Regions from separate parts of the Paenibacillus sp. J31P13 genome, predicted to be linked through region 2. Evidence: riboswitches for the same ligand, from Rfam matches in the RefSeq annotation. Region 2 holds a riboswitch; each other region holds the start of a gene.
What was found. Region 2 has a riboswitch for cyclic di-GMP ahead of AC0YOD_RS16410 (NPCBM/NEW2 domain-containing protein). Riboswitches for the same ligand answer to the same signal wherever they lie in the genome.
Positions count from the first base shown of each region.

Region 1 (6,566 bases), on a different contig from region 2:
TGTTTGACTTGCTCAAAAACTTTTATCGCTTTTTCGCTCATCCCGAAGGATTTGCGAGGCAGTTTGTTACTCGTTGTTCAGTTTTCAAAGAGCAATCTTTGTTGCTTGTTTTTCTCGTGTGCGCCGTGTGTTTCAGCGGCGACTCAAATAATATATCACGTGGGCCAAATGAATGCAAGCACTTTTTCAAAATAACTTTCATACATGCATTTATATCATAAATATCGCCTATTTTCTATAATAATCATTCTTATTATAGTAGAAAAAACGAGCCCCGCATGTAAATACGGGGCTCGTTTCTGTTTATATTCATTAATATTGTTTCTTTACTGTATATTTCGAAGCATCCTTTATAAACTCCGTCTTCTTATTGCTGTTCTTTAAGCCCGCATCAACTGTCGTATCAATCGTTACCCATTTACCATTTAAATAAACTTCATTCCACGCATGATAGGTATCTACGTATTCGCTATCGCCCATAAGAAGCTTCGTCGGAATGCCGCTACTTCGAAGCATAGCTGCAAATAATGAAGCGTAACCGTAACAGATATCTTTTTTCAGTTGGAAAGTACGATCAATGCTCGGTATGTAATCCGTCGGCACTTTAGCAGCCAGTTGATTATCGTAATTGATGTTACTAATTATGTAGTCGTAAATTGCTTTTACTTTATCTGTATCGGTCTTTTTGTTTTTGATAAGTTCCTTCGCTTTTATGATTGCATCGCTATTGCTTGTCCAAGCGATATTTTGAACCGAGTTTAAATAGACCGTATTACTGTTCTTCATATTAAGTGTAACTTTTTGTTGGTTCACTACCTTGAATTTATTTGCAGTCGTATTTTCCAACAGTGTAATCGTATACTCACCGTTACCGAGCTGCAACGCGAATCCTTCATCTTTTTTATCGGCAGATAGGTTATAGGTATAATTGGTTGTGCCCTTTGCAATCATCAGCTTCGTTTTCACTTTAGCATTAACCGCATATTGCACCGAAACAACACCATTATTCAAGTTATCTGTATTTAACCAGGCTACTGCTGCATCCGCTTGAGCTGATGTTACATTAATAGATAGCAAAAGAATAACTGCTGCTGCCACTAATAGTACAAACTTACGCATATAAAAAACTCCCTTCGGCGGCCAGGCTGCCATCTTATAGAAGGCCCTTTAGCTTTGCGTCCCTACCTTTCGATAGGTTTGCCATTATCGTATAAAGTTCTTCATCATTGGGATTATACCCTAATAAACAAAAAAAGCTTGTCCATTCGGTAACTGGCTGCCATCTAACGGAAGGCCCTCTAGTTTTGCGTCCCTATCTTTCGACAGGTTTGCCATTATCGTGTATCGCTTTGTTAATTTTACTTTATCATATAAATCTACAAAATCAATATAATTTGGCAAATAATGCGCCATAATTTGGTAGTTTATAAGGCTTCATGCATCTATTTCCCGTGCTGTGCCAAAATAAAAAAAGACTGTCAGGCTCCGATAGCCTAACAGTCCTATTTGTTCTTATTCACCAGAGCGCTGTTCTCTCATATGCGGGAACAACAGAATATCGCGAATTGAAGGGGCGTTAGTAAGCAGCATAACCAGACGGTCAACGCCGATGCCTAGTCCGCCTGTTGGAGGCATACCATATTCTAAGGCACGCAAGAAATCCTCGTCCATCTCATGCGCTTCATCGTTACCATGCTCACGCTCTACTAGCTGTGACTCAAAACGCTCGCGTTGATCGATTGGATCATTCAGCTCAGTAAATGCATTCGCATGTTCACGCGCCACGATAAAGAGCTCAAACCGATCTGTGAAGCGCGGATCAGCATCGCTTTTCTTAGCTAGCGGCGAAATCGCAACAGGGTGACCCGTTACAAATGTAGGTTGAATCAATGTGTGCTCACAGAATTGCTCGAAGAATGCATTCAAAATATGACCAAATGTCATATGCGGCTCAACACCGACCTTATGTTCTTTTGCCAAACGATGTGCTTCCTCGTCGCTCATCTCTACGCCAAAGTCTACGCCTGTAATCTCTTTAACAATCTCAACCATGCTGACACGGCGCCATTGCGGAGTCAGGTCGACATCTTGACCTTGATACGTAATTTTCGTAGTACCAAGCACTTCTTGCGCGATGTGGGCGATAAGATTTTCAGTCAATTCCATAATATCCTTGTAATCAGCATATGCCTCATAAAGCTCAATCATCGTAAACTCTGGATTATGACGAGTCGAAATACCTTCATTACGGTATACGCGTCCAATCTCATAAACCTTCTCTAGACCGCCTACGATCAACCGTTTCAAGTGAAGCTCGATCGCGATACGCATGTAGAGCTTCATATCTAGCGCATTATGATGCGTTTCGAAAGGACGTGCTGCCGCTCCGCCTGCAATAGAATGCAAGGTTGGCGTTTCTACCTCTAGGTAGTCACGGGAGTCTAGGTAGCGACGCATAGACTGAATGATCTTCGAACGAGTAATGAACGTTTGTTGGACATCCGGATTCACAATAAGGTCAACATAACGTTGGCGATAGCGAAGTTCGACATCCTTCAGACCGTGATACTTATCCGGCAATGGAAGCAGCGATTTCGTTAGTATCTCGATATCAAGAGCCTTAACCGAGACCTCGCCTGTATTTGTTTTGAATACAACACCGTTCACTCCAATGATATCACCGATATCAAGCAAATCGAAGGCCGCAAACTTATGCTCCTCAACGGTATCCTTACGAACATAAATTTGAACTCTGCCGCTCAAATCTTGAATCGTAGCAAAGCCCGCTTTACCCATACCGCGCTTTTGCATAATACGTCCGGCAATGCTCACCTTAATTTCTTGCTCTTCCAGCTCTGCTTTACTTGCAGCTTCATGAGCTTGTACGATTTCTTTCGCTTGATGCGTCCGTTCGAATTTACGTCCAAATGGATCAATTCCTAGACCGCGAAGCTCGTCCAGTTTGTCTCTACGAATTTGCAAAAGCTCACTAAGCTCTTGTTGTTCATTATTCTGATTTTCCACTTCTTCATCTCCTTGACACGTTCCGCAAGCATAAATAGCTGTCGCCTTCTTTTGGCGTTCTGACGAAAACAGCTCGCTTTGCAGCTTAATATTCTCATTGATTGATCACAATCATGTATTCTTATATTGTAAACGTTCAAAAAGCTTCCTACAAGGAAGCTTTTTGAATCATGCATAGCAAATCTTATTTTTTGATGTCGAGAATTTTGTATTGAATGATGCCCACTGGAACGTTAACTTCAACGATTGTGCCAATTTTTTTGCCCAAGATCGCTTTACCAACCGGACTCTCATTCGAGATTTTGTTTTGCAATGGATCTGCTTCCGCAGTACCAACGATGGAATATTCCATTTTGTCGCCAAATTCCATATCTTCAACCGTTACAATGGAACCGATGCTCACCATATCAATGGCAATGTCGTCATTATTTATAATCCGCGCGTTGCGCAGCATTTTCTCAAGGGTAAGGACACGGCCTTCGATGAATGCTTGTTCGTTCTTAGCATCTTCGTACTCCGAGTTTTCACTAATATCGCCATAGCCGATGGCTACTTTAATACGTTCAGCAACTTCACGACGTTTGACCGACTTCAAGTTCTCTAATTCATCTTCGAGCTTCCGCAGTCCTTCTTGTGTCAGAATGATTTGCTTATCGTTCATCTACCCGATTCTCCTGTCATGTGAGTAATTTTCATACCTAGTATGAATTCACTTGTTACCTAATATATTACGCTTCTTTACCATCATACCAACTGTTGTTAGAAGCGCTCTTGATGTACTGGTTGATTATATTGCACGATTATATTGCAAAGGTACCCTGAATGTCAATCAAAGCCAAACGAACCATTGAAACCGTTTCATTTCTGATAGTCGTAGCAGAAGCCGCATAGAAGCGGCTCTTGTCAATTGGTGTCGGATGGCTAAGCGATCTCCGGCAGCTCTGATATTCCATCTAAAGTAAGACTAGTGCGCAGCCTCGGCTGCTGCACTTGCATTTCCGCCTAATCCTGCGCTTTGCAGCTCCATTTCAGCTTCCTCTTCAAGCGTTCTTACGTAATTTTCCAAAATCGCTACCATAGGGTCACGACCGATTTCTTCCCTAATAACATCCTTCACGCGTGCTCCGCCCGTAAGACCTTTTAGGTACCATGACAAATGCTTGCGCATTTCACGTACGGCAACTGCTTCAATCTTCAGCGCCACTAAACGATCAAGGTGCAAAATAGCGACCTCTATTTTTTCGCGCGGCGTTGGATCACTAAGCAATTCGCCATTTGTTAAGTATTGAATGGTACGATACAGCATCCATGGGTTTCCGAGTGCACCGCGTCCAATCATAACGCCGTCGCAGCCCGTATGTTCCAGCAAACGTTTTGCATCCTCTGGAGAGAATACGTCGCCGTTTCCTATTACGGGAATACCTACCGATTGTTTAACATCCCTTATAATGTCCCAATTAGCCTTGCCTGTATACAATTGCTCACGCGCACGGCCATGAACACTAACCGCATTACCGCCAGCCCATTCAACAGCCCTTGCATTCTCTACCGCATAAATATGCTCATCATCCCAGCCGATGCACATTTTCTCAGTCACCGCTTTTGAACGGCATCAACGACAGCTGATACCATTTCATAAGTCTTGTTTGGATCAAGCAGTCATCTAGCTCCTGCATCGCATTTCGTTACCTTCGGCACCGGGCAGCCCATATTGATATCAATAATGTCTGCATTCGTCTGCTTATCAACAACTTTAGCAGCTTCAACTAGCGACTCTCGGTCACCACCGAAAATTTGCAAGCTAAGCGGCTTCTCCCGCTCATCTACAAAAAGCATTTCTAGTGTTTTTTTGTTACCGTGCAAAATAGCCCTGTCGCTCACCATTTCCGCACATACAAGTCCTGTTCCAAATTCCTTAAGCCGGGTTGCACACGCCTGCCATCGGAGCTAGCACCACTCTGTTCTTCATCTCGATGTCTCCGATTTTCAGCATGTCCCTCCTTGCTCCTCTTCAATAAGTTTATATAGTATTATGCTCATCATTACTCACGATCGCTGGACATTAACTCCTCATAGCTGATACCTAGTGTTTTGGCAATATGATTCAGCAGTTTCGGGTCTGTCTTTCTCGTTCCTCGCTCAAGTGAGCCGAGAACGGCTACCGAAACGCCAAGCTCCTTGGCCAGCTCCTGCTGAGTATAGCCTTTTAGCTTTCTAAAGGCTCTGACGCGCTGCGCCAATTGGTTGTTTTCCATAACGTGATGCCTTCCTTTCCATCCTGAAGCGCTGCCTCAGACGCTGCCTTCACTTGTTCCTGCAGAACATGCGACGAAGTGATAACATCACTCAGCGGCACAAGCACGAACGACCGCTCCAGCATACGCGGATGCGGCAGTGTCAGCTCTTCTTGATCCATTTTGACATTATCATATAAGAGGAGATCAAGGTCAATGGTTCTTGGCCCCCAACGTATATGTCTGACACGCCCAAGCTGCCCCTCAAATGCAAGAAGCTGACGCAGCAAGAGCAAGGGAGAGAGTATCGTCCGAACAGCCATCACCATATTGAGAAAAGGCGGCTGATCCGTGTAACCGACTGGGTCCGTTTCATAAATGCCCGACACTCTAGTTACTTCTATATGCGGGTGCGAGTCCATGAGCTGGAGAGCTTGATCCAGCAGTTGCTCACGTTCCCCCATATTGGAACCTAGTGCGACATAGGCTTCCATCCATACGCCTTCAGGCGGGAATTGTTCGTCCATCAGCGTCCCGCTTTCTGCGCATTTCAACCGTTACTCCGTCAAAGTGGATGTCAAACGGCGGATGCGGCTTCGTTACTCGAACCGTCACTTCATTTACCATAGTATAAGCTTCCAATACCCGCGATGCAATATGACCGGTCAAAGCCTCAATAAGCTTAAACGGTGGTCCCTCTACAATCTCTTTCGCAAAAGCATGGATTTCTGCATAATTAATCGTATAGTTCAAATCATCAGTTAATGCTGCCTTATGCAAATCCATCTGTAGTTCAATATCGATATAAAATTGTTGCCCCAGTTTATTCTCTTCGGGAAATACGCCATGATATCCGTAAAAACGCATGCCACGAATAATCATATTATCCATATTACTCACTCTCCTTAATATAAAAGCTCTAGCTGTGCATGAACGTATACAGATAAACTAGCTGCGATAGACAATTGCGTCTGTCATAATCGCCGTCCGCTTAATCGCGCCTACATCATGTACACGCACGATTTGACAGCCCTGCGCAATACCGAGCGTGACGGTCGAAGCCGTCCCCTCTACAAGTTCACCAACCGGCAGGTTCAGCGTCTGCCGTATAAAGCCTTTGCGTGAGGTGCCGAGCAGAACCGGATAACCAAGCGCAGTAAGCTCTGATAGATGGCCGAGCAAATCGAGGTTGTCCTCATAGGTTTTGGCGAAGCCGATGCCGGGATCAAGCCATATTTGGTCATCGGCAACGCCGGCAGCATGGGCGATGCCGATGCTCTCTTGCAGATCAGCGAGCACATCCGGGAC
Region 1 is NZ_JBWDNR010000016.1:72,225-78,790, reverse strand. Features, by position in the region: partial or broken gene AC0YOD_RS27670 (hypothetical protein) at 1-221, shown strand, start outside; gene AC0YOD_RS27665 (transglutaminase family protein) at 313-1,119, opposite strand; cyclic di-GMP riboswitch class I at 1,133-1,212, opposite strand; cyclic di-GMP riboswitch class I at 1,265-1,343, opposite strand; gene lysS (lysine--tRNA ligase) at 1,513-3,024, opposite strand; gene greA (transcription elongation factor GreA) at 3,209-3,685, opposite strand; gene AC0YOD_RS27650 (hypothetical protein) at 3,825-3,977, opposite strand; partial or broken gene dusB (tRNA dihydrouridine synthase DusB) at 3,989-5,017, opposite strand; gene AC0YOD_RS27640 (helix-turn-helix domain-containing protein) at 5,067-5,279, opposite strand; gene folK (2-amino-4-hydroxy-6-hydroxymethyldihydropteridine diphosphokinase) at 5,231-5,785, opposite strand; gene folB (dihydroneopterin aldolase) at 5,763-6,149, opposite strand; gene folP (dihydropteroate synthase) at 6,207-6,566, opposite strand, start outside.
Region 1: it holds a riboswitch for cyclic di-GMP, as region 2 does, so the genes downstream of both, AC0YOD_RS27665 (transglutaminase family protein) here and AC0YOD_RS16410 (NPCBM/NEW2 domain-containing protein) in region 2, are expected to answer to the same signal.

Region 2 (6,566 bases):
AATTATGGGCTTTGCCTTCCTTTTTATGCACATAGGAAGCTCGCCCATTCTTTTTGCGATAGCGTTCGGCATTACCTATTTAAGCGCATTGCCGGGAGGTCTCCTTGTTGTCAATGAGTTTGCAAACGGCAAAGGGAAACAAACGGGTTTTCTACTCCTCTTTCATCAGGGAGGCGGTATATTGGGCGCGTTAATTGGAGGCCTATCTTTTGATTACTTTAAAAATTATCAGAACCTGATTCTTGTGGATATCATCATTTGTATTCTTGTTACACTTGGTTATTTCGTCTTATTCATTGCTCATCGGAAAAGTCTCAGCATTGAAAACGGAAAAGTAACATTAAGCGAGGGACTTTAATCCTAATATGAGACGCACCTTATGACTCTACTCCTTTAGGGAATTGAGTATAGGGTGCTTTTTATTTGGAATGCCTCTTAATATAACAACGTTTGAACAGGAGGGTCTTGTCATATGGAGTTATCTCTAGTATCTTCTAAATTTTGGGGTATAATAAATGGAAATGGGTTTTCTGATTGGGGTAAATAGAGGTCTGAAGATTTACATGAAGGAGCAACGTAGATGAAAGAGGGCCAAACAAGAAAATTAGAGATAAGGATAGCCCAGGCTATTATTTTAATAGGATTGCTGATTATTTTGTCAGGCTGCGGTATGTTTGGGCGTGGAAATGTCGAGGACGAGCTTGAACAACCCATAGCAAAACAGCCTATAGAAAGGTATACAGGTGAGAAAAGCAAGGCAATAGCTTATGTGTATACAACCAAACGTGAGCTTGCGCTTACCTTTAACGGGATGGCGGATAGCGACACGATGCAAACGCTGCTGGACCAGCTGGATACCTATGGCATCAAAGCAACGTTCTTTCTACCCGGCATGAGAGTGGCAGAAGAGCCTGATATTGCGAGAGACATTTTATCCCGTGGGCATGAAATTGAGAACAATACCTTGAGTGGTCTTGATCTGAGCGCGTCCTCCTATAACCAGATATATGAGGAGATTCATCTGGCTAATGAGGTGATTCAGAGGGAAACAGGGGTATCTCCTCACTATGTAAGAACCAAGAGTGGTGAATACAATGATGATATTCAGCTGGCTGCTGCGCATAATGGGCAGAGCGCTGTTATTTCTTACAGTCTGTTTCTCCATAATTGGACGACAGAAACGGAGACTCAGAAGAAAAACTATTTACGCAAATATATGAATCGCGGAGGCATTATTACGCTAGATACGGAGGAGAGTAAGCAACTGGAAGAGACTATATCACTTATAGCAGCCGCTGCTAAGGATGTGGGATACTCGTTTGTACCGATGAGCAAGCTCGTCTTGGAGGGCGGAGAACGGAAGCCGCTCGAAGAAATTGAAGGATATGATGCGGCGAAAGTGAATGACGATTATAAGTCAGAAGCGTACAATTTGGTTTATAGAAAAGAAATCAACCATAAAGAAGTGGCCTTGACCTTTGATGACTGGGGAACGGATTATACGATTACGTCCATACTCGACATTTTGGACAAGTATGAGGTTAAGGGTTCCTTCTTCCTACGTGCTGATGGGGTTCAGAACAACCCAAATCTAGCGAGGGCCATTGCGGAAGCGGGGCATGATGTAGGCAACCATACGTTTAGTCACCCAGAGCTGGATGCTCTTTCACCTGCGCAGCTCCAGAGCGAGGTCGTGAAGGCGCATCAGATCATTACGGAAGCGATTCAGGAGAAGCCCGCAATGATCTTTAGGCCGCCCACAGGTGCAATCAATAGCGTAGAAGGACAAATCATATCGGCTGCAGGCTACCATACGATTGCCAACTTTGACGTTGATCCGAATGATTGGAATCGAAGCAAGACCGCAGATCAAATCGTTAAGGCGATCACCGAGCAGACGAAGAGCGGGAGTATTATTTTGCTGCATATGCTGGATGATCTGCACACGATTGAGGCTCTTCCCAAGGCTATTGAAAATCTGAAGCGGGATGGATATACGTTTGTAAGGGTAAGCGATTTATTGGATCTTAAATAGATGCTTGCTCTCCTAAGCCAATAGCAGAGTTTACTCTTATCATGGCATCCTATTGTTGACCGTTTTTTTCATGATGCAATAACCAGCTCTTACGTGTTAAGCCGCCCCCGTAGCCACCCAAATCACCATTGGCGTTAATGACTCTATGACAAGGAATCATAATGGCCAGCTGATTGGCGCCATTGGCTTGAGCCACTGCGCGAAAGGCAGTTGGCTTGCCTAGGCTTACAGCGAGGTCTGAATAGGAGCGGGTCTCCCCTGGCGGTATTTTCATTAATTGTTCCCATACGCTTTTTTGAAAGGGAGATCCTATTAAAGCGATTTGCGTCTTAAACACGGTTAATTTGCCTTTGAAATACTGGTAAAGTTCATTTTCAATGGATTTAATCGATTCCGTTATTCCAGGGATAATGGCTGATTTCGTTCTCTTTCTAAGCCGCTCTACCTCGCGTTCTAGACCTCTACGATCTACAAACTCTAAGAGATAAATTGCAGCCTCATCGCCAATGGCAATCATCGGTCCAAGCGGGGTATCGATCCAAGATGCTTTTAGCACCTGACTATTCTCTAGCAAAGTAGGCGCTGCCCCCATGATTCGGGAAAAAGCGTCCCTGAACCCACTGCTGGATTCATATCCGGTTGATAGCTGCGTATCAATGATTGTTTTGCCAGCTCTAATATTCTTCAAAGCAAGCCCCATGCGGCGAGCGCGTGCGTATTCAACAAATGTCATACCGAATCGTTTTTTGAATTGACGACGTGCCGTTGATTCGTCAACAGAAAGATTTTTGAAATCTTGTCCTTTCCATCGTTTTTCAGGGTCTTTCTCTACTGCTTCCACAAGCAGACGAACCATTTCCGAGACATGATTAGGATGGGATAACGGACGACATCGCTGACATGGCCGATAAGAAGCCAGCAGCGCTTGCTGTGCGGTCTCATAAAATTCGCAGTTTTCGAACTTAGGCTTTCGTGCCGGACAAGTTGGTCGGCAGAATACACCGGTTGTTTTCACTCCTACATAAAAGACGCCTTCATATTCCGTGTTCTTTTCTAATAAAGCTTTGTAGTATTGTTCATTACGCTCGACAGGTATCATGCTTGCACCCTCTAAACTTGGATTATGCTCCTATTATAGCCCCTCTTACGGCAGGCCGTAGCCGAAAATCAGGCATCTATTTTTTTATGTATTTGCGGCTGCTGATACGCTTAAGATCCAGTTTCCCCAATATTAGTTTTAAGTACTAACATCATGCTTGAGAAGGGTGACTATAGGCCAGTCTTATATAGGATTTAGGTAATAGAAACGCTTAACAAGGTGAAAATCTCCATTCTTAATTACCTATCCTACTATGCTACCAAGTGTTCATGTAATAAGGGGCTTCGGTATGTTACTGTTTGTAATGTATTTAAAACTTAATAGGCAAACCTATGGAAATGTAGGGACGCAAAGCTAAAGGGACTAAGGTTGTAAAACGATGTCAGCCAGCTGCCAAAGAGTGTATTTTGCTTTTTGTTATGTAAGGTTTCATAAAAGTGAAGTCTTTATTTTTATGTAAATTTTATACACAATCAGGCTACTCTTATGGGTAGTTTTTTTTGCGTTGGTCATAATCGTAACTATCAGGAGGAAGAAAGTATGAGGAAGATAATCGCAGTCGCTACAACTGCAGCAATGTTGGTCAGTTTTTCAAGTGAGACAGGTTATGTTTTAGCAAGTGAAGTACAAAATGCAAATGCAGTGAAAACGGTATTAGAAAGCCAAGTGATTACATCAGATATCGCCTCGGTTGCTCCTTTTGATTTATACGGTAAAGACCTTTTAGCCGCTTATAACGAAGTGTTTAAAATGACCCGAGCAAATATTAAATCGATAACGAATAATGGCGGCAACTATTCCGGTTCTGCAATTGATAAAGCGATTGATGGCGATATGAGTACCCACTGGGAAACAGGTAAGCCTAATACGTCAACATTTACGAATGAAGTTATCATTCATTTAAATGATGAGACTACATTAAATAGAATCGTGTATGCTGCTAGACAATCAGGTGCGAAAGGTAAAGGATTTGCACAAGAGTTTGATATTTATAGCTCAAGTACAGATGAAGGCGATAACTTTACGCTAGTATCCTCTGGCGAATATAAAGGCTCTACTGGAGATGTCGTTGAAATAAAGTTTGCACCAACAGCATTCAAGAGAATGAAATTTGTATTCAAAAAAGCCAATCAAGATTGGGCCAGCGCCGCAGAATTTTCATTTTATAAAGAAGATTCCGCAACAGATAAGATGAAGAGCCTGTTTACGGATAACACCTTTAGTCAAGTGAGCGCAGCATTCAACACAGAAGAAAAAATAACGGCATTAGAAAATGAAGTGAAGTCTCATCCTCTTTACGCACAATTTAAAGCAGATATTGAGAACGCGAAGATCCTTCTAGAAAATCACCAAATAGAGGAGTCAGCAGCTAAGGTTTCTAAATTAAAAGGCTATGGTACCGAGTATGAAAGTGCTTATAGCGCGGCTTACAGAATGCCTAATTCTAATGTGTCGAGGGTTACAACAAACGGCGGAAGCTACTCAGGCACGAAGCCTGAATATATGCTGGATGATCTGCCAAATACACATTGGGAAACAAATAGAAATAATGACGCTTCTTTTACGAATGAGGTTGTATTTGAATTGGAAACAGCGGAAGTGCTGGATAGAGTTTCTTTCCTTGCAAGAGATAATAGAAAAGGATTCCCAGAGGCATTTGAAATCTATGCATCCCAGACGAGCAAAGGCGATACGTTTCAACTCGTTTCCAGCGGTACAGCGGCGAGTACGAATGATTTTCTGGAATTCAAATTCGAGCCTACAACGTTTAAAAGATTAAAATTCAAATTCACGCAGGCTAACATCAACAGACCATTCGCAGCAGAATTTAGATTTTATAAAGAGGATCCCGTAAGTGAAGCGGTAAGTCGCCTATTTACAGATGGGACTATGAGCGCGGTTATCCCCGAGTTCAATAGTGCTGCAAAAATCAATGTGTTAGAGGAATCAGCTAGAACGCATCCCTTATATCCTGTTCTAAAAGGTCAATTGGATCTAGCCAAACAGGTCATTAACGGTGAAGTGCAAACCGATGGCATGATCATTACCGCAGAGCAGCATGGCGATATGAAAAAGCATGCTCAGCAAAATTTAAGATTTGGTTTTGGCACAAACAATCAGCCTACTGGATTGGCAGCTATGCCTGGCGATACGATTAACGTTTATGTTGAAGTCGGATCTAACGATAAAGTACCTTCTCTCGTATTTTCACAACAAGAGGGTTCATGGTCTAGCTGGGCTAGAAGCGTACAACTGCGTTCAGGTAAAAATACAATAACAGTACCGGAGATTCCAACGAATAGCTCTTATGCCCATGATGTGACAAAAGGCGGAACCGTGTACATCGTCAATCCATACACACCTGAAGAGCAAGGCAAAGCTCCCCTGATTCGCTTTGAAGGTTTGGAGAAAATTCCTTTCATGAACAAGGGTACGGACCCGGAACAATTCAAAGCTTTCTTAACAGCGTATAAACAAAAATTGGATCAAGACAAGGCGGCACATCCTAATGTTAAGGATAGGGAATTAATCGACGTCGTTGAAATGGCCAGTGATCGTGTTATTTTCACGGGGACAGCTACAGAAGCATACAAGCAATTCATTACGTCAGGTAATAACCCAATGGACACATTACTGGGCTATGATTACTGGATTAATAAAAATTTGGAATTTTATGGTCTGGATGGACGCAGTCTAAACCATGATTCTAAATTTATCAGAGAAAATATCAGATTGATGCAGCCGTACGGTTTTATGTATGCAGCTGGTGACCATACAGGCATTCAAGGCGGACAGGTTGGCTTGATGTTAGCGGATTTCAGAACAACGTATCCGGGCTGGGGCTTAACTCATGAGATTGGTCATCGCTTAGCAGTAGGGGAGCGGGAGTATGGAGAGATAACAAACAATATGGTATCCATGCTTATGTCTATCGCCTATGATTCTATGGATAATCGTATTCCCTTTGAATCTGAAATATATAAGTATGTCATCGAAGAAAATAAGGTCGCAATGGATAATCAGTCACTTGGAGCAAGACTGGGTACTTATTGGCAGTTGGAATTGGCTCACCCCGGCTATTGGATGGAGCTAAATAGCTTATATAGAGATAGAAAAGTATCGCTTCAAAATGGTGACAACTCCAAGCAGCAATATCTAATTGAATTCTCTTCAGAGGTTTTGGGTATGGATTTGAGCAGCTTTTTTGCTAGACATGGCTTCATTGTCAATCCTGAGACAAAAGAGAAGGTTTCGAAATATCCTGCCAGCCAAAAACTATGGTATCTGAATAATACGGTTGTTCATTATGAAGGAACAGGAATAGAAGACAAAAATGCTTCCGTAAAAGTAAGTGTTAGTGCGAATACTGGGGCAAAAACCAACACGTTGAATATCAGTATGGACAAGGCCTATAAGAATGATCTCTTGGGC
Region 2 is NZ_JBWDNR010000004.1:484,990-491,555, reverse strand. Features, by position in the region: gene AC0YOD_RS16425 (MFS transporter) at 1-358, shown strand, start outside; gene AC0YOD_RS16420 (polysaccharide deacetylase family protein) at 581-2,035, shown strand; gene AC0YOD_RS16415 (bifunctional transcriptional activator/DNA repair enzyme AdaA) at 2,085-3,134, opposite strand; cyclic di-GMP riboswitch class I at 3,448-3,532, shown strand; gene AC0YOD_RS16410 (NPCBM/NEW2 domain-containing protein) at 3,675-6,566, shown strand, end outside.

Region 3 (6,566 bases), 430 kb from region 2:
ACACCGGTTTGATCGGAAAGCTCCGTAATAATGGCACCTTTGAATTCACGTAAATAGTCCGCGCAAAGCTGATACTCTTTATCAATATCCCTCATGCACACCGGACACACATCTCTAAAGTTTTTAGCAAAAAGCTTTCCGCAACGAGGACAATTATCTAAATTCATCACTCTGCGCCCCCTTTTATTATGAAATCAAATCCAGCTATTAGTCCCATTCTAATCGAAAACGACAAATTTATCACTAGTAATCTATGAATTAGGACTTTTGCTCGATTAGTTCTCAGGAGCGAGCCCATGTTAACAGGCATATTTGCAGCTCCTTCCCTGCCAGCTGGCAGAGTGCCTGTGAACAGGCTTCCCCTGTACTTCCTGTTGTATAAATATCATCAATTAGCAGCACTCTTAGCACACTATCATTTCGTTTTGTTTTCTGAGATTGTTGCTGAACCATTTCCTGAAGCTTGCCAATTTCTAAGAGATTCACCTTAAAAAGCTGCTGTGTATCCCGCATTCGCTGGGATCGCGTTTTAAAGCTTTGCTTCTCCGTATGACGATCTCTGACAAGTAGATTCATGATCGGAATACGATAGTGCTGAGCCACATGGCCTGCAAGCTGCTCCGCCTGATTAAAACCGCGATCAAGTGCTCGTTCTGGGCTAATGGGAACGAATGTAATCGCATCCCAATACGAAGAGATATTTCTGCTCGTATATTTACGAGCGGAAGAAGGTGCATAACGAGTAGAAACCTCAGCAGTCATTCGCTCAAAAGCTGGCAGCAGCATATCACCGAGCAGCGGAGCAAGCTGCTCATTGCCTCGGTATTTGTACTGCGCAAGCAACTCGCGCATGGCTGGATTATAATGAACCGCGCTACGGTTCATTATAAATGAGCGCTGCGGAACGCGTCTGCAGTCATCGCAGCGGATGCCTCGCCCGCATCTGGGACAGATGATGCGGGTAAGCCATGGTATAGCGGAGAGGCAGCCTCCGCAAAGGGATTGTCGAAGCTGGGCTGTCAGCTTCGATTGGTTTGAGGCTGTTGCGCTGCTAGCTTGGATTTGCGATTTGCCGCATAAGAGACATAGGGCAGAGTGTGGGGCGAGCAGCTGCACAGAGCTGGTGAAGGCGGATTGCAACCGCTGAAGCCAGTTGGCGAGTGAGGGACTCATCGAGCTCGTCCTCCTTTATTTGAAGGCAATAAATAGCCATGCTTGCGAGCCATTCGATTCATGGTTTGGATATGGTGCACCGCTGCTACCTGTGATTGATTGCGCTCCTTGCTGCAAAAATACACATTGCCAAATGGATCATCTGCGGAGCGTCCTGCTCTTCCTGCCATTTGAACCAAGGAAGCTTCATCAAATAATCGTCCATCTGCATCCAATATATATACGTCACTTTTGGGGATGGTAACGCCTCTCTCTAATATGGTCGTCGTAACAAGCACCCGTATCTCTCTAGCTCGAAACTGTTGTACCTTCTCTGAGCGTCCAGCATCCTGTGATGAGGTAGCGGCTATGTAAGGATGTCTAAGCACTGCTTGAAGCAATGCAGCCATCGGTTCTGTCTGGACGATTTTTTGAACGAACACAAAAAGCTGAGCGTCCCGCTCCAAGGATTTCTTTAATGCACTCAGCAGAACTGGTGATACCCTTTTCTGCTGGAGCATCTGCTGCACGGTTAATGTTTGCAGCAATCGCGGAACAGGAAGTGGATGCCGATGATAACGTACAGGAACTCTCGCATGAGACAGCTTTCCCTTCCTCGCTGCACGCTGCAGCTCACTTGGAGGAGTCGCTGAGAGAAGTAATCGTGCTGACCCCGGAGCACAGCTTTTATCTGCCGCATAGTGGAGAATTGGATCTCCATGGTAGGGAAAAGCATCAATTTCATCGACTATCACAAGATCAAAGCCTTGATAAAATCGAAGCAGTTGATGGGTCGTGGACAGTGTAATATCCCCGCTCTCCCAGCGCTGCTGGCTTCCGCCGTATAGCGTTACCACTGAAGCCTCGGGAAAAGCCTTCCGAATACGAGGATCCAGCTCAATGACGACATCACGGCGCGGTGTTGCGATTAAAGCTTTGCCTCCTCTTAGCAGTACAGATTCCACAAGCGGAAAAATCATTTCCGTCTTGCCAGCTCCAGTTACCGCCCAAAGTAGAAAATTGCAAATCGATTCCTCCTTCGATTGGTCTGCTTTCAAAACCGGCTTCGCCTTCCCCTCCGCGATCCCCCGCTCCACGAAAACAAGCGCCTTCGCCGCCGCAGCAGCCTGCGCCGGGCTCAGCTTCCACTTCACAAGACGCTGCTCTACCGTCAGCGTCTTCCCAGCCCTACCCGAGCTGCTCCGAACCGTCGCAGCTCCCAAAGCCAAACCCATTCGCTGCCCTCTAACCAGCAGCTCACATTCCCGGCTTCGCCCCATCCCAATGCACGCCGTACAATAGGCGCATTCACGACCGCACGCCGCACAGCTCGTGCGTTGCAGCAACGCCTCCCCGCTCCCGCAGCGCAAACAGCTGCGCTCGCGCCTGCTGCGCCCCAAAACGTTCATCCCCCCGCCATTACCGGCGACGACCGATCCGCTCAGGCGCACACGCCCGAGCAACGAAGCAAGCTGGAGCGCTCCGCTCCAGCCAGCCTCGGCACCGGGCTCCGTCACGCCCTCCAACAGGGCGTGCACTTCGCTCCGCAATAGCGCACGTCCCTGCAGCAGTTCCGCTGCAAGCTTCGCCCCAGCCGCAATCTCCCCCAGCTCCGCATCGCTAAACGTATCATTCAGTCTTCCATGCTTCTCAGTCGCTTGCGCCCTACCTCCAGACTCACCTTTTGAATATTCCATTCCATACATTTCGCCGAACTGTTCATCATCTCTCACCTCCTTTTTCAGATAACCTCCCCTCTGATCCCATCGTTCCACCTTCTCAAGCAAACCGCTCTCCTCGAACCTCCAATCATATTTACTTTCCTTTCGCCACCGCAGCCACCAACGGTTAGTATCCTTCCCAATACCCTCTTGTCCCTCTTTCAAAGCCTTTTCCACACATGCAAACAACTGTGCGAGTTCCTTATACTGTTCTCCTGTTCTGCTAAAGCTAGAACCTTTATTCCACAACTCCACCACTCGACACGCATCACCTAACGGCAAAGCCTCCCTCCACAGCCAGCCTGAAGAAGCTAACCCATTATTCAAATACCCTTCCGAGCCAAAATAACCGCTGAGCCAAAACACCTTATCTACGGCTGGCTCAATGGTCATTTTTGCAATCCAGCACCCCTCATACTGCACAATATAAACATATGCCTTCATTCCCTAACACCCCTTCCCTCAGCATGTATCCCAAATTAGACAAAAAAAAGCACACCAACAACGCTTTATGCGTCATTAAGTGTGCTTCACTTCATGAGTTCTATTGCTGCAGATTATATACTAAAAAGGCATTTTCGACAAATCTTCCGGGTTTTGCAAATCAATCAATACGGCATGGTCGCCATGCGACACAATCCCCTTTGACTGCAGCAGCCACAGCAGCCCTGTTGCATCGTTCGGCATAAATTGAGAACGTTTACTATCTGAATTGTCCGTTTCGGGCTCATCCTTGCTCGGATGTACCTCCAGCGTATCCGCATCTCGAGCCAGCCGCTCAACGATAGCGAGCGTTTCCTCCGATGCTCCGCGGTCAATAATCGTCAAACGAACATCCCTGCCCATCTTACGAGAAAAAGAAAACAGGGAACGCATATACCATTCCATATTTTTTTGACCAACATCAGCGACTAGCACATAGTGTTTACTTTCTTGCAGACGTTTTCTTCTAATACGATATGCCAAATGCACAGACAAAGCTGCCAAAACATAGCAACCGATGACCAAAAGCAGAAGCTCAAACATGGCGACCACCTCCTCTTTGCAACAATATATGCCGCGAAGAGCCCACTGGTTCCGACATTCGTGGACAAGATGACAAATTGTACACAAGCAAAGAATGATCAATTTCCACTCAATAAAACTAGTCAAATTGTGACAAAGAAACACCCTTGAGCATTTTACAGTATATGTTATTATTTTACTACACCATGGCTTCACTTCATTATAGCGTGTCTATTTTCCCTATATACAAGCTCGAGGAATCAGAAAGGGTGGGAATCATTCGATCAATGTTTAGGGAAGCGATGAAGTTTGATCTGTATATGGACACTTGGATCATACGGAGCTAGTAGTGTAACCGGCCCTCTTGGACTTCAATACCTATTCTAAGAGGAGAGTGAGAAATGAGGTTTTTCAAGAAACAAATTTATTTCAGCTTAGCTATGGTATTGCTTCTTTCTTTATCACTGGGATCATTAACTTTTGCTCAAAGCCAAGTGAATGACAACGCCGTGCAAAGTTCATTGCAGAACGTCAATGATAACAGTTGTTCGCAATATTCTTCAGACCCTCAATTTATTACTGCCGGTCATTCTAACATTGTGGACAATGGAAACGGCACCGCTACTGCTACCTTTAGTACAACTAAAGATTGCGTACGAGTCAGCTTTTCTTCCTACGGCTTTCCTAGTGATTGGATACCAACGAGTGGCGGTCAGCCCTATGAGGTTCAAATATACAAGGATGGCGAATCCAACATATACAGTAAATTGGGAACCTACTCCATAACAATCGACATTCCAACTTGTGCACCCTATCAGCTTGATATTTATGCCGGGGATGAACAAAAAAAACTTGGAGTGGGCGGTCATGCCGGTTTCATTAAAGCTTATAAAGTAAAATCGGTTAATGTCTGCAATGGAAAAATCATTATAAATAAAGTACTCAATATTGGTGATAATCAGCCTCATACAGGCATTACTTTTGAGCTTTGGCAAAATAATGTACTCTTCAAAACCGGCGTAACCAATTCGCAAGGCGTTCTTGAATTTCTAGATTTGCCAATCGGAACTTATGTGCTGAAAGAGGTTACGAAGTCAGGCTTTACCACAGATCTGACTGATAACACTGAAATCAATGTTACCAACAATTCAACTCAACTTAAAGTTGTCACGAACTCACCGAAGCTCACTTTACTATCTGCTTGCCTAGAAAGTCCAACCGCGTCTAAAAAGTGGACCATTAAAAACGAGAGCGACGTTGATGTGCCTTACTCTTGGAAGGTTCCAAATACAGTATCAACCGGTAACGGAACTATTTTAGCCGGCTCTACCACTGCACTAACAACGAGTACTGAAGATGCATTGGAAGTTCATTGGGGATCTAACAAGGAAATTACAGCCGTCCATAATGGAGACATCTGTATAGTACCAACACCGACGCCGATTTCTACTCCATCGCCTACTCCGGATACTACACCGACGCCGATTTCTACTCCATCGCCTACTCCGGATACTACACCGACGCCGATTTCTACTCCATCGCCTACTCCGGATATTACACCGACGCCGATTTCTACTCCATCGCCTACTCCGGATACTACACCGACGCCGATTTCTACTCCATCGCCTACTCCGGACACTACACCGACGCCGATTTCTACTCCATCGCCTACTCCGGATACTACACCGACGCCGATTTCTACTCCAAATTCGACACCAACGCCATCAACTTCACCATCTGCTACACCAGTTACTACACCGACGCCGACCAGTTCTTCAACACCGATCCTAACTCCTGAACCTACCCCAGAAGCAACCATTTCCGTTGAAGTTGATGATGAGGACGTACCGATAGGCGGAGTTGTATCTGGAGAGGAAGAAACCGTTCCTTTAGACAAATTGCCTAAGACCGGTGAGACCAGCGCTGTTCCTTACTATCTCCTCGGAACGTTTGCAATTACAACGGGCTTCATCGCTCTTCGCAGACAGAGGCTAAAAAAATAATTTTCGTGTAGCAGCGTCAAGCATACACAAAAGGCCCGTATCCTAGGATACGGGCCTTTGTGATATGTAATGTTACAGTGTAACCCAACCAAACTTTATGGAATGAATAACAGCTTGTGTACGATCATCAACTTCCATCTTCTGAAGGATGCTGCTAACATGGTTTTTAACCGTCTTTTCACTAATAAACAAAAACTCTCCGATTAGCTTGTTGCTTTTTCCTTCAGCCATAAGCCGCAAAACTTCAGCTTCGCGTCGCGTTAATGGGCTTTCATCACCTGCTACAAACTTAACACCCGGTTCTTGAGCCGCCGCGGCACCTGACACAATCCCCATCTCATCCAGGTAAGTCATACGACGAAGCTGATTAATCAGCTTGCCAGTTACTTTGGGATGAATATAGGCATGTCCCTGAACAACAGAGCGTATTGCATTTATAAGCGATTCTGCCTCCATGTCCTTCAGCAAGTAGCCTGTAGCACCTTTGCGAAGTGTTTCAAACACGTAGCTTTCATCATCATGAATGGAAAGAATAATAACTTTTACGTCTGGAAACATATCCTTTAATCTTTCGGTTGTTACTACACCATTCTCGATTGGCATATTAATGTCCATCAGAACAATTTCAGGAATCGTATGATTGCAAAATTCTAATACTTGAATGCCGTCTCCGCACTCTCCAATG
Region 3 is NZ_JBWDNR010000004.1:50,391-56,956, forward strand. Features, by position in the region: gene AC0YOD_RS14525 (TIGR03826 family flagellar region protein) at 1-167, opposite strand, end outside; gene AC0YOD_RS14530 (ComF family protein) at 283-1,173, opposite strand; gene AC0YOD_RS14535 (ATP-dependent helicase ComFA) at 1,170-3,317, opposite strand; gene AC0YOD_RS14540 (hypothetical protein) at 3,438-3,899, opposite strand; cyclic di-GMP riboswitch class II at 4,165-4,248, shown strand; gene AC0YOD_RS14545 (SpaA isopeptide-forming pilin-related protein) at 4,280-5,881, shown strand; gene AC0YOD_RS14550 (response regulator) at 5,954-6,566, opposite strand, start outside.
Region 3: it holds a riboswitch for cyclic di-GMP, as region 2 does, so the genes downstream of both, AC0YOD_RS14545 (SpaA isopeptide-forming pilin-related protein) here and AC0YOD_RS16410 (NPCBM/NEW2 domain-containing protein) in region 2, are expected to answer to the same signal.